3 regions of the Acidaminococcus sp. HCP3S3_H5 genome follow, and region 3 is predicted to be linked to each of the others. Evidence: riboswitches for the same ligand, from Rfam matches in the RefSeq annotation. Region 3 holds a riboswitch; each other region holds the start of a gene.
What was found. Region 3 has a riboswitch for S-adenosylmethionine ahead of ACTQY5_RS02120 (MetQ/NlpA family ABC transporter substrate-binding protein). Riboswitches for the same ligand answer to the same signal wherever they lie in the genome.
Positions count from the first base shown of each region.

Region 1: it holds a riboswitch for S-adenosylmethionine, as region 3 does, so the genes downstream of both, metK (methionine adenosyltransferase) here and ACTQY5_RS02120 (MetQ/NlpA family ABC transporter substrate-binding protein) in region 3, are expected to answer to the same signal.
Region 2: it holds a riboswitch for S-adenosylmethionine, as region 3 does, so the genes downstream of both, ACTQY5_RS00870 (methionine ABC transporter ATP-binding protein) here and ACTQY5_RS02120 (MetQ/NlpA family ABC transporter substrate-binding protein) in region 3, are expected to answer to the same signal.

Region 1 is NZ_JBQKCS010000002.1:51,836-56,208, forward strand. It holds gene priA (primosomal protein N') at 1-1,722, opposite strand, end outside; gene metK (methionine adenosyltransferase) at 1,724-2,902, opposite strand; SAM riboswitch class I at 2,956-3,064, opposite strand; gene citC ([citrate (pro-3S)-lyase] ligase) at 3,123-4,172, opposite strand; gene ACTQY5_RS02685 (lactate utilization protein) at 4,265-4,373, opposite strand, start outside.
Region 2 is NZ_JBQKCS010000001.1:161,210-165,582, reverse strand. It holds gene ACTQY5_RS00875 (LysR family transcriptional regulator) at 1-573, opposite strand, end outside; SAM riboswitch class I at 1,649-1,759, shown strand; gene ACTQY5_RS00870 (methionine ABC transporter ATP-binding protein) at 1,832-2,869, shown strand; gene ACTQY5_RS00865 (methionine ABC transporter permease) at 2,859-3,521, shown strand; gene ACTQY5_RS00860 (DUF192 domain-containing protein) at 3,565-3,921, opposite strand.
Region 3 is NZ_JBQKCS010000001.1:419,232-423,604, forward strand. It holds gene ACTQY5_RS02110 (RluA family pseudouridine synthase) at 1-29, opposite strand, end outside; gene ACTQY5_RS02115 (M20/M25/M40 family metallo-hydrolase) at 31-1,362, opposite strand; gene ACTQY5_RS02120 (MetQ/NlpA family ABC transporter substrate-binding protein) at 1,384-2,205, opposite strand; SAM riboswitch class I at 2,293-2,392, opposite strand; gene pflB (formate C-acetyltransferase) at 2,724-4,373, opposite strand, start outside.

The sequences.
Region 1 (4,373 bases), on a different contig from region 3:
CCCCGGGCACAGGTCCCGGATTTCCCGTTCCGCCTTTTCCGTGCCGGTGCCGAAGAACCGGATCCGGGGGCTGCCGCAGTAGGGACATTTGGTGGGCACCGGTTCCGTATGGCCGCAGTAATGGCATTCCATCAGCTGCTCCCGGGCATGGTACACCAGGGACACCGCACAGTTGGGACAGCTGAGGGATTCCCCGCAGTCCCGGCACAGCACAAAGGTGGAAAACCCCCGGCGGTTCAGCAGTACAATGGCCTGCTCCCCGTTCTTCACCACGTCTTCCAGCTTCCTCCGCAGAGCTTCTGACAGCACCGTCCGGTTCCCCTGGCGGAGTTCCTCCCGCATGTCCACAATGGACACCTGGGGCAGGTGGCTGCCGGTCTTGGCCCGGTGGGTAAGCCGGAGACGGGTGTAGACCCCCTGTTCCGCCAGATAATAAGACTCCAGGTCCGGGGTGGCGGACCCCAGCACCACCGGCACCTTCCGGTAATGGGCCCGGTACTGGGCCACCAGCCGGGCATGGTAGCTGGGCCGTTCCTCCTGCTTGTAGGTCCCTTCATGCTCTTCATCCATCAGGATCAGTCCCAGGTCTGCAAAGGGACAGAACACCGCCGACCGGACCCCGATCAGCACCCGGGCCTGGCCGGACCGCATCCGGCTCCACACGTCTCCCCGCTCGCTGGGGGAAAGCCGGCTGTGGGCCACCGCCACACCGGCGCCGAACCAGGCCTTGAACCGTTTCACGATCTGTCCGGTAAGGGCGATTTCCGGCACCAGCACCATTACCTGCTGGCCTGCCCGGAGGGCCCTGTCGGTGAGCCGGAGATAGACTTCCGTCTTGCCGCTGCCGGTGATCCCCTGGAGCAGGAAGGTCCGGGGATCCCGGTTTTCCCGGGCCCGGTCCACTGCCTGGATGGCCGCCTGTTGTTCTTCCGTCAGTTCCAGGGTTTCCTTCCGGGCTTCCAGCCCCTGGTAGCTGTCCCGGAGGACCCGCCGCCGGCCTTCCAGCAGCCAGCCTTTCTGGACCAGGTTCCGGAGCACTGCGGAGGAGATGCCTTTTCCTTCCAGCTCCCCGGCGCTGGCGGTGTTCCCGGACAGCAAAAAGTCCAGGGCAGCCAGCTGGCTTTTGCCCCGGACCTCTCCGTTTTCCCGTGCGGCCAACCCTTCCGGTGTTGCTGTAAAGGTCCGCTCTGTTTTTTCCCGCAGTTTGTATTTCACATCGTAGGAAAGGACCACCGCCTTTTGGGCGATCAGTCCCTTCAGGGCCGTCTCTCCTCCCGGGAGATTCCGGATGGCCCGCCGGGACTGGGGACCCTTCAGGGTCAGGAAATCGTACAGTTCCTGTTCCTCAGGAGTAAGCCCGGCCACTTCAGGCACTGGGACGTATTTCCCCACTGCCGCCAGGCTTTTCCGGCCCGGGATGAACAGCCGCAGGGCCTCCGCCAGGGTGCACAGGTAGTACTGGGACAGCCAGTAGGCGGTGGCCAGCATTTCACTGTCGAACCAGGGTTCCGTCCCCACCACATCGGCAATGTCCTTCAGTTCCCGGGACAGATCCGGGCTCCGGTCCTCTTCCACAATGAAACCTTCCAGCAGCTGCTGGCCGAAAGGCACCACCACCCGCCAGCCCTGGCCCAGGAAATCCAGGGCCTGGGGCACATGGTAGGTGAACTGCCGAAAAATGTTTTTGGCAGGCAGATTGATGGCAACCTTTGCGTATTCCATCTTATTCCAGTGCTTTTTTCAGCACATCCACTTTATCCAGCCGTTCCCAGGGCAAATCCACATCCGTCCGGCCGAAATGGCCATAGGCAGCAGTCTGGCGGTAAATGGGCCGGCGCAGATCCAGGCTCCGGATAATACCCGCCGGGGTCAGGGAGAAGTTCTTTTCAATCAGTTCCACGATCTTTTCTTCCGGAATGGCAGCGGTGCCAAAGGTGTTCACGCTGATGGACACCGGACGGGCCACCCCGATGGCATAGGCCAGCTGGATTTCGCATTTCCTGGCCAGGCCGGCAGCCACCACGTTCTTGGCCACATACCGGGCCGCATAGGCAGCACTCCGGTCCACTTTTGTGGGATCCTTCCCGGAGAAGGCACCGCCTCCGTGACGAGCCATGCCCCCGTAGGTATCCACGATGATTTTCCGCCCGGTGAGGCCGGAATCCCCCTGGGGCCCGCCGATGACGAACCGGCCGGTGGGGTTGATGTGGTAAATGGTCTTTTCATCCAGCAGATCCGCCGGCACCACCGGCCGGATCACCTGTTCCAGGATGTCCTTCCGCAGCTGTTCCATGGTGATTTCCGGGCTGTGCTGGGCAGAAACCACAATGGTGTCCACCCGTACCGGTTTGTCGTCATCATATTCCACGGAGACCTGGGTCTTCCCATCAGGACGGAGATAAGGCAGGGTGCCGTCCTTCCGGACCTGGGCCAGCCGGCGGGACAGCTTGTGGGCCAGGGAAATGGGCAGGGGCATGTATTCAGGCGTTTCATCGGTGGCATAGCCGAACATCATCCCCTGATCCCCGGCGCCGATTTTTTCTTCTTCTCCCTGGGCGCCCTGTTTGGATTCATCGGATTCATCCACCCCCTGGGCAATGTCCGGGGACTGTTCATCGATGGAGATCAGCACCCCGCAGGTGGCTCCGTCAAAACCATATTTGGCCCGGTCGTAGCCAATGTCGATCACCGTCTGCCGGGCAATCTTGGCAATGTCCACATAGCAGCTGGTGGAAATTTCCCCCACAATATGGATCTGGCCGGTGGCCACCAGGGTTTCGCAGGCAACCCGGGCATCCGGGTCCTGTTCCAGGATGGCATCCAGCACCGCATCAGAGATCTGATCGGCGATTTTGTCAGGATGGCCTTCCGTGACAGATTCAGACGTAAATACTTTCTTCATTATTTCCTCCTTACACAAAAAAAAATACTCCCAAAATGAGAGTACCTATGGGACTCTCATCTTACAATCGACAAACCGCATTGCAGGAATTAGCACCGTTGGCCCAGGGCCATGGTTGCTGTGGCTTCACAGGGCCATTCCCTCCGCCACTCTTGATGAGCTGTATTCGATTTTGCTTTGTAATTATAACAGATACAGTAGGAAAATACAAGACGGGTCCTCAGTAATGGACCACGTCCTGCTCTTTCCGGATCCGGTCCAGGATGGGCCGGGCTTCCTGGCTCTGGAGGAAGTCCCAGGTGGTGGGAGGCACCTGCTCCCGTACCAGCGCCCAGTTTCCTTCCTGGATGGCCTTCCGTACTGTGGAGGCACTGACCACCTGGCCCTGTTCTTCCCGACGGGGCACCACCACGCACTGGATCCCCGCTTCCGGCAGCCGCTTTTCCATCACCTGGTTGTACAGGCCGGTGACCACACTGGTGGGCTCTTCCCCCACATACCGGGCGGTAATCCCCAGTTTCCGGGCGATCTTCACGAAAATGGCCAGATCCAGGTTGGCATGGCTGGCGATCACCGCTTCCGCATCCTTCTGGAAATAGCTGGGGAAGGTGGCCTGGCTGATGATGTAGGGACCGCTGTCATGGTACCGGAGATTGGCCAGGTGCCGTGTCCCTTCCTGGATCAGCTTCTTCCGGACGGCATAGGGGAACAGGCTGGCGTCCTCGCTGACCATGAACAGGTGGACCAGGTCGTTTTCTGCCGCCGCTTTTTCCACCAGGTACTGATGCCCCAGGGTAAAGGGGTTGGCGTTCATGACAATGGCCGCCACTTTGGGAGCTTCCACCCGGCTCCGGGCCAGCTGGTTCAGATAGCTGGAGAAACCTTCCTTCCGGTTTTCCATAAAGACGATCTGGTCTTCGATCCGGGCGATTTCATAAAAACCCAGGTCCCCGAAAAATTTGGCGGAACTGCATTTGGTATACAGGAAAAGGTGGAGATTTCCCCGTTCATACTGGTACTGGACCAAATGGGACACAATCTCGTTCATCAGCCCTTCCCCCTGGTGGTGATGGTCCACCGCCATGCACCGGAGGGTGTTGCCGAAACAGCTTCCGGTGGCAATGGCCCGGTAATCATTGTCGAACATCACACAGGTATAGTCCAGGTTGGCATCCCGGCGGATTCCCTCCTGCTCCAGCAGGGCATCCACCTGGGCATTGGTCCGTTTATCGGAAGGATATACTTGAGAAATAAAATAATCAGACATCACGGTCTCCTTCTGGTTTCAAAGTGAATCCATTATACCACAAAAAAGGGAAAGGAAGGGTTGGTCCGCCAACTCCCTTTCCCTTTTCTTCCCGGTCAGAAACCCAGCTGATCGTTGATCAGGATCACATGGACCCGTTCCGGATGCCGGGCATACCGGGTGATCAGGATCTGGCAGCAGCGGGTTTCCGGCGCCTTGCAGTGG
Region 2 (4,373 bases), 260 kb from region 3:
CAAAAGAGGCTCCCCCTTCAGGTCTTCCAGGGACAGGCTGTCCCGGTCATAAAGAGGATGTCCCGGGTACACCACCGCTTCCACCGGCGCCTGGAACAGTTCCCGGCGGAAGAAACCTTCCGGAGCCCGGGACCCTACACAGAATCCGCAGGACAGGGTCCCTTCCCGGAGCAGCTCAAGGATGTTTTCGTTGAAATCCTCCGCCCATTCCAGCCGGAATTCCGGGTGCCGGGCCGCTGCGCCCTGGAGTTTCTCGATGGAAATCACATGGAGCACCCCGCAGGCAAATCCCACCCGGAGCCCCTGCTGCTGGCGCTTCAGTTCCTGGATCCCCAGCTGGAGCCGGAGCAGCTGGGCGGAGAAGGAACGGCTGTGTTCATAGAAATAATCCCCCTCCCGGGTAGGCACCACCCCTTTGGGAGTACGGACAAACAGCCGGGCCTGGAGCTCCCCTTCCAGCACCCCGATGATCCGGCTCACCCCCTGGGGCGTCAAAAACAGCACCTTCGCCGCCTGGTGGATGCTCCGTTTCTCATAAACCTGCAGAAAACACCGGATAGCCCGGGTATCCATGGCAATCCCCTCCTTTGGGAGGATTGTAACACGGGTGGAAGAGGGTGTCAACGGAATGGGGACAGGTGGTTGATAGGTCTTAGTGTAAAATAGTTCTCGGTGAAATGAATAATCCCTTATAAACTTGCAAAAAGGAAGACCTTCATCCTTTATAGTATTAGTTACCACACCACTACAGATAGGAGAGAAGGTCTTCCGTGAATTTCATTGTATAAGAATTCATTAACTTAATAAAGGGGTGTTCCAACGGGCAGCAGTCCCATGGGACAGTTGGGAACAGCACTGAACTGGTGATAAGGACGGTCCCAAAGTCCGCCCTGTGAGGGGCGTAAGCAGGCGCCCGACGCTTCAGCGGCGTTGGCGGTCGCTTATGCCGTAGCTGGGGACCGTGCGGAGCACGGTGGTGGGGGCATCGGCGACAGCCGATATTTTGCAGGACCGGCCGAAAACAAGAAAGCGTATGGTAGGAGCAGGAATATGATGATTTCAGTTTTCGTTGCTGCATTCCCAGCTGATGAGCCCGTACCACCGTCAAGGTATTCGGTCCTTTCAGGACCTCATGCCCCCACCACCGGGCAAGCCCGGTCCCCCGCCCCTGCAGGGCGGACTTGGCCTCCGGCCTTGCTGGTACTTTGTACGAGTATACATCGATTCTCCGGGAGCCGGGAGGGCAGGCCCAGGAGGAGTCGGCGGGACAACATCGGGTGTTGTCGCTCCTGGGGTGGAGCACGCGGGCGATAGGGTCCGGCTTCCTGGTCCGTAGCCGCTGCCTTTGACCGTTAGGGCAAGGCGATAGGCTGTGAGCCTCCCGCCAGGGACGAACGGGTCTGCCCTCCCGGCGGAGAGCCCTCGCGGGTGTATGGGTATAGAAGTTTTTGCCCTCTGGGCGGCCGGGACGGGTTTGCCTTCGGCAACCCCCTACATCGTTGGGGTCAGAGATTCGTACATCTGGCGAGCCGCCGGTTGTGCGACCTCTACGGGCCCCTGCTCTTTACTCTTCACTCTTTACTCTGCACTTATGCCCCAATTCCCATTGACAAACTGTACTTTATACGGTATCATTTAATACGCACAGAATTCATCCAGAGTAACGGAGGGACTGGCCCTATGAAGTTACGGCAACCATCAGCGGCTTTGGCCGGCTGAACGGTGCTAAGTCCATCAGGCGTGGCCTGAAAGATGAAGATGAGTGAGCCAATCTGATTCCTCTTCATTGCTGATGAAGAGGAATTTTTATTTTTTACGGAGGTGAACCCCCTTGATAGAACTCCAGCACATTGACAAAGTCTATCATACGGCTTCAGGGGACCTGCATGCCCTGAAGGATATCAATCTGACCATCAACGAAGGCGAGATCTTCGGCATCATCGGCCTGTCCGGGGCCGGCAAAAGCACCCTGGTCCGGTGCATCAACATGCTGGAAAAGCCCACCAGCGGCAAAGTCATGGTGGACGGCCAGGAAATGACCGCCCTGGGCGAGGAACAGCTGCGGAAGGCCCGGCAGAACATCGGCATGATCTTCCAGCATTTCAACCTGCTGTCCAGCCGCACCGTATTCGGCAACATTGCCTTCCCTCTGGAAATCCAGGGAATGGACAAAGCCGCCATCCAAAAGAAGGTGGAACCCCTGCTGGACCTGGTGGGCCTGAAAGACCGGGCGGACCACTACCCCAGCCAGCTGTCCGGGGGCCAGAAACAGCGGGTGGGCATTGCCCGTGCCCTGGCCAGCGACCCCAAGGTGCTGCTTTGCGATGAAGCCACTTCCGCTCTGGATCCCCAGACCACCGAAAGCATCCTGAACCTGCTCCGGGACATCAACAAACGGCTCCACATCACCATTGTCATGATCACCCACCAGATGAACGTGGTAAAGGAAATCTGCGACCGGGTGGCCGTGATCGAAAACGGGGAGATCATCGAACAGGGGTCCATGGTGGACATCTTCACCAATCCCCAGAAAGCCACCACCAAAGAATTCGTGGCCAGCATCCAGCACAACGACCTGCCTGATTTCGTCAAGAAGCTGGACATCCACAAGGACTACAAAGCCGGGGACAAGGCCCTGGTGAGCCTGAGCTTCATCGGGGACAGCGCCGGAGAACCCATTGTATCCGTGCTGATCAAGGAATACGACACCAATGTGAACATCCTGACGGCCAACATTGAAACCCTGCAGGATACTCCCTTCGGGACCCTGCTCATTGAAGTGGAAGGGGACGAGGACCATTTGAAAAAAGCCCTGGATTACCTCCACGAAAGAAAAGTGAAAGACGAGGTGATCGGTTATGTCTCCTAATATGATCCATCTGCTGATCAAGGCCCTGGGCGAAACCCTCTACATGGTAGCCCTGTCCGCCGCCATTGCTTCTCTGTTCGGGATTCCCCTGGGGGTCATCCTGACCATTACCGGCAAAGGCCACATCAAGGAAAATGCGGCTCTCCACAAGACCCTGGGCTCCATTGTGAACGCTCTCCGGTCCGTGCCCTTCATCATCCTGATGGTGGCCATTATCCCTATCACCCGGATCATCGTGGGGTCTTCCATCGGCACCACCGCCGCCATCGTGCCTCTGACCATTTCCTGCACTCCGTTCATTTCCCGGATCATTGAATCCTCCCTGCTGGAAGTGGATCCCGGGGTCATCGAAGCGGCCCAGAGCATGGGGGCCTCCCCTCTCCAGATCATCTGGAAGGTGCTGCTGCCGGAAGCCATGCATTCCATTGTGCTGGGCATCACCCTGGCGGTGATCAGCCTGATCGGTTCCAGCGCCATGGCCGGTGCCCTGGGGGGCGGCGGCCTGGGTGACCTGGCCATCCGTTACGGGTACCAGCGGTTCCAGGCGGATACCATGGTGGCCACGGTCATCGTCCTGATTGCCCTGGTCCAGTTGGTCCAGACCATAGGGAACAAGATTTCGGCGAAGCTGAACAAGACGAAGATCAAATAAAAAAATCCCACCCCTCGAGGGTGGGATTTTTTTTGCCCGGGACTCACGGCTCGCGGCCTGCGGCCTGCAATCCTACTTTCAGCCCCAGCCGCTCTGCCTCTCCTGCTTTCAGTTCCAGTACGGAACTGGCTTTCAAACAGGCGGAAAGGCCCAGCCACGGATGAAGGTTCCGGACGATTTTCACGATTTCCATATTTTTGTTGAAATACACTGCATCGATGGCAAATCTCATGAAGCACATATGGATGCTGTTGGTGGGGTTCAGCCACAGGCCGGCGGCCGGAGGCAGCGGCTTCCGCAGCATAAGCCCCCGGAACCGTCCCCACCAGGTGTCGGCGATTTCCACATCAATTTGTATTTGGGAACGGTCCCCGAAGGACCAGGTTTCATGGTTGGACAATTTGGATTCTCCTTGGAGGGCTGCTGAAAGCAGCGCCCAGCTTGCAGTCAATAGTCAGCAGCAAAAGGATACCATCTGCCAGAGGCAGATGCTTTTGAACAAAAACGCAGCCGTACGGCTGCTAACCCACCACCATTGCGCAAGCGCAACGGTCCCCCGCCCTTGTAAAGGGCGGATATACGCTCGGGCTGACGCCCATTGCTTTTGGCCGCCAGTACAAAACCTGTGTGCCTTAACACGAGGGACTTTATGTCCCAAGTTTTTATCCGCCCTTTTCAAGGGCGGATATACGCTCGGGCTGACGCCCATTGCTTTTGGCCACCAGTACGAAACCTGTGAGCCTTAAAACGAGGGACTTTACGTCCCAAGTTTATATCCGCCCTTTTCAAGGGCGGGGGACCAGCCGCAGGATGGTGGTGGGTTAGCAGCCCCCGCTGCGTTTTTCTTCATAG
Region 3 (4,373 bases):
TCCCGATCCACCTGGTACGTCAGTTCCATATCAGTAAGACCGTAAAAATTCCTTGAAAAAGTCCACACTGGCCTTCAGGGCATCAGCGGGGATCTTTTCGTTCACCTGGTGGGCGGCGCCCCAGCGGCTGTCCCGGAGATACCCGGAGAACAGCATCACATTGTCGGCGATCCGCTTGTAATAGTGGCTGTCGGTGCCTCCCAGCATCAGGAAGGGCACCACGTCCACTTTTTCCCCATACTGGCCTTTCAGCACCTTTTCCGCCACCTGGATCCCGTAACTCTGGGGATCGGAAGCAGGCAGCGGGTCCTTGCCGGACACATGGCGGATTTCCACCCCTTCCGGCAGGAACTGGCGGAAGTAATTTTCGCAGGATTCCACCGTATCCCCCTGGAGCACCCGGACGCTCATCTGGGCCGCCGCCCGGCTGGGCAGCACATTGGGCTGCTTGCTGGCTTCGGCCATGGTGAAGGCGATGGTGGTGTGGAGCAGGGCATCCAGGGCCGGATCTTCCTGGGCCAACTGGCACAGTTCCTGCCAGTGGCCTTCCGGATCTTCATAGATAGCCCGGCGGCCGGCATCCTGGAGTTTGGCGCTTTTCTGGAGATGGGCCAGGGTCAGGGGAGTGAACCGGTACGGGAAAGGATGGGATTCGATGGCCACAATGGCTTTGGCCAGGGTCCCCAGGGCTGTCCCCTTCCCGGGACGGCTGGAATGGCCTCCGGGAGAGGTGGCGTAAATCTCGAAGTTCACCGGGGATTTTTCCGCCACTCCGATCTTGGCTTCCAGCTTGTCCCCCACCGGGAACAGGCCGCCCCCTTCGTCCACTACGGTGCCCAGCCGGACCCCCTTCTCTTCCAGGTGCCGGGTGAGCTTTTCCGCTCCGTCCACATCGTTTTCCAGGTACACTTCCTCACTGTAGCCCAGAGACAGGTACAGGTCGTAAGACGGCCGCCAGCCTTCTGCCAGCAGGGCTTCCACCGCTTCCATTTCCGCCAGCAGCTGGTGCTTGCAGTCGGTAGTGCCCCGGCCGCAGATACAGCCGTCGATGATTTCGCCTCCGAAGGGATCGAATTTCCACTGGCCCCGGTCCCCTACTTCCACCACGTCCTGATGGGCCATGAGCAGAAGGGGCTTCTTTGCGCTGCCAGTGCCCTTCAGGTGGAACTGGAGGCCTGCCTGGCCCACTTCATCCAGCTCCATCAGGCGATAGATGTGGGGATAGAATTCCCGGAAGGCCTCATGGAGTTTTTCAAACTGGCTCCAGTCCACCTTGTCCACATTGGCGTTGGACACGGTGGCGCACTGGATGAACCGCTGGAGATGGGCGGCGTATTTCTGTTCTTCTTCCGTAAGCTTCATTGCCGTTCCCTTCTTTCTCAATTACCAGGCCGGTTCCAGGTTGCCTTTGCAGTTTTCCAGGATGTAGTCCTTCACCGGCTGGCTCTGGAAGATCTGGACGAATTTCTTGTAGGTGGGGTTGTCTTTGTCTTCTTCCCGGGCGGCAATGATGTTCACATAGGGGCTGGTGTTGTCTTCCTTGGCAATGGCCAGGTCCGTGGACAGACCGGCGGAGTTGGCATACCCGGCGTTGATGATGGAAGCGGCGGTGTCATCCAGGCTCCGGGGCAGCTGGGCAGCTTCCAGTTCCACGATCTGCAGGTGTTTCGGGTTTTCGGTGATGTCGTTGACGGTCAGTTCCGTGGGCTTCACATCCGGGTTCACTTTCAGGAGGCCCAGTTTGCTCAGCATCAGGATGGCCCGTCCTCCGTTGGAAGGATCGTTGGGGATGGCGATCTTGTCCCCGTCCTTGATGTCCGCCACGTTCTTGATCTTGGTGGAATACAGCCGCAGGGGAGCCAGGTAGGTCTTGCCGATGCTCACCAGTTTGGTGCCGTTCTTTTTGTTGAAGGCCAGCAGGAAGGGTTCATGCTGGAAGGAGTTCAGGTCGATGTCCTTCTGGGCCAGGGCCTGGTCCGGAGTCACATAGTCGGAGAAGGTCTTGATTTCCACCTTCAGCCCCTGTTTTTCCGCTTCCTTCTTTACCACTTCCATGACCTGTTCGGAATACCCGGGGGTGATCCCTACAGTGATGGTCTTCTTTTCCGCCGGGGCGGCCGCCTTTTTGTCGCTGCCGCAGCCGCTGACCAGGCTGGCCAGGGCCAGGACGGATACGGCTGCTGCAATCCATTTCTTCAGTTTCATGAACATCTCTCCTTTTCGCCTTCCCGAAAGCACCCAAAGAAAAACACCACCTGCTGGGCAGATGGTGTTTTCGATGACTGAGCTCGCTTTTCATCTGCCAGGGAATCCCTGTTGGAATTGGCACCTTCCCTTCCGGGGGTTGCCGCAGCTTCATAGGGCCAAATCCCTCTGCTGCTCTCGATGAAGGTATGTGATTTTGATGGTTCTGATTCTACACTACTTCACTAGGAAAGTCAAGGACTTTTTGTAACCTGATCAAGAACAGTTGCAGGTAACCGGCTCAAGTCTGGAGTCTGAAGTCTGGAGCCTGGAGCCGAATGTTAAATTTGCAGGCAAATTTTTTGAATGTGTAGAACCTTTGGACGAAATGATCTCTCAGATTGATTGCGATTCTGGTTTTGCAGAATCAAAAGGATCCGTCCAGCCAGACGGATCCTGTCCTGAGGCTTCCGACTTCAGACTTCGGACTTCCGACTAAGGGGCTGTTGCTCATGCAACAGCCCCTTCTTACTAAAACATTACATCTTCTGATGAGCGCGGCGGGCGATTACGTCCAGCTGCTGTTCTCTGGTCAGGTCGATGAATTTCACCGCGTAGCCGGATACCCGGATGGTGAAGTTGGCATATTCCGGTTTTTCCGGATGTTCCATGCAGTCGATCAGCTTGTCCACGCCGAACACGTTCACGTTCAGGTGGTGGGCTCCTTGATCGAAGTAGCCGTCCATTACCCGTACCAGGGTGGCTTTCTGTTCTTCTTCATTGTGGCCCAGGGTTTCCGGAGCGATGGTCTGGGTGTTGGAGATTCCGTCCAGAGCATATTCGTACGGCAGCTTGGCCACAGAGTTCAGGGAAGCCAGGAGGCCGTTCTGTTCTGCGCCGTAGGCCGGGTTGGCACCGGGAGCGAACGGGGTGTAGGCCTTCCGTCCGTCAGGCAGGGCACCGGTGGCGCCGCCGTACACCACGTTGGAAGTGATGGTCAGGATGGAAGTGGTGGCTTCGGAATTCCGGTAGGTGTGGTGTTTCCGCAGCTTGGTCATGAAGGTCTTCAGCAGCCATACAGCGATTTCATCCGCCCGGGGATCATCGTTGCCGTATTTGGGGAAGTCCCCTTCGATCTTGTAGTCCACCACCAGGCCGGATTCATCCCGGACCGTGGAAACTTTGGCGTATTTGATGGCGCACAGGGAATCCACCACATGGGAGAAGCCTGCGATGCCGGTGGCAAAGGTCCGGCGCACATCGGTGTCGATGAGGGCCATTTCTGCCGCTTCATAGTAGTATTTGTCATGCATGTACTGGATCAGGTTCAGGATGTTCACGTACAGCCCGGCCAGCCAGTCCATCATCAGGTCGAATTTGTGCATCACTTCGCCGTAGTCCAGCACGTCGGAGGTGATGGGTGCATATTCCGGCCCTACCTGCATGTGTTTGCCGTCTTTGGTCAGGAATTTTTCATCCTTGCCCCCGTTGATGGCGTACAGCAGGCATTTACCCAGGTTGGCCCGTGCCCCGAAGAACTGCATTTCCTTCCCGGTCTGGGTGGCGGATACGCAGCAGCAGATGCTGTAGTCATCGCCCCATACCGGCTTCATCACATCGTCGTTTTCGTACTGGATGGAAGAAGTGGTGATGGAAATGTGGGCGGCGTATTTCTTGAAGTTGTCCGGCAGTGCGGAAGAATACAGCACCGTCAGGTTGGGTTCAGGAGAAGGCCCCATGTTTTCCAGGGTGTGGAGGAACCGGTAGTCGTTCCGGGTGACCATGTGCCGGCCGTCCATGCCGATGCCGGCCATTTCCAGGGTAGCCCATACCGGGTCGCCGGAGAACAGCTGGTTGTAGGAGGGGATCCGGGCGAATTTCACCATGCGGAATTTCAGGGTCAGATGGTCAATCAGTTCCTGAGCCTGTTCTTCGGTGAGGGTCCCTTCGGCCAGGTCACGGCTGATGTAGATATCCAGGAAGGTGGAGATGCGGCCCACGCTCATGGCAGCCCCGTTCTGGGTCTTTACTGCAGCCAGGTAGCCGAAGTACAGCCACTGGACGGCTTCCTTGGCGTTCTTGGCAGGAGCGGAAATGTCATAGCCGTAGACTTTGGCCATTTCCTTCATCTGTTTCAGAGCCCGGATCTGTTCCGCCAGTTCTTCCCGCTGCCGGATGATGTCATCGGT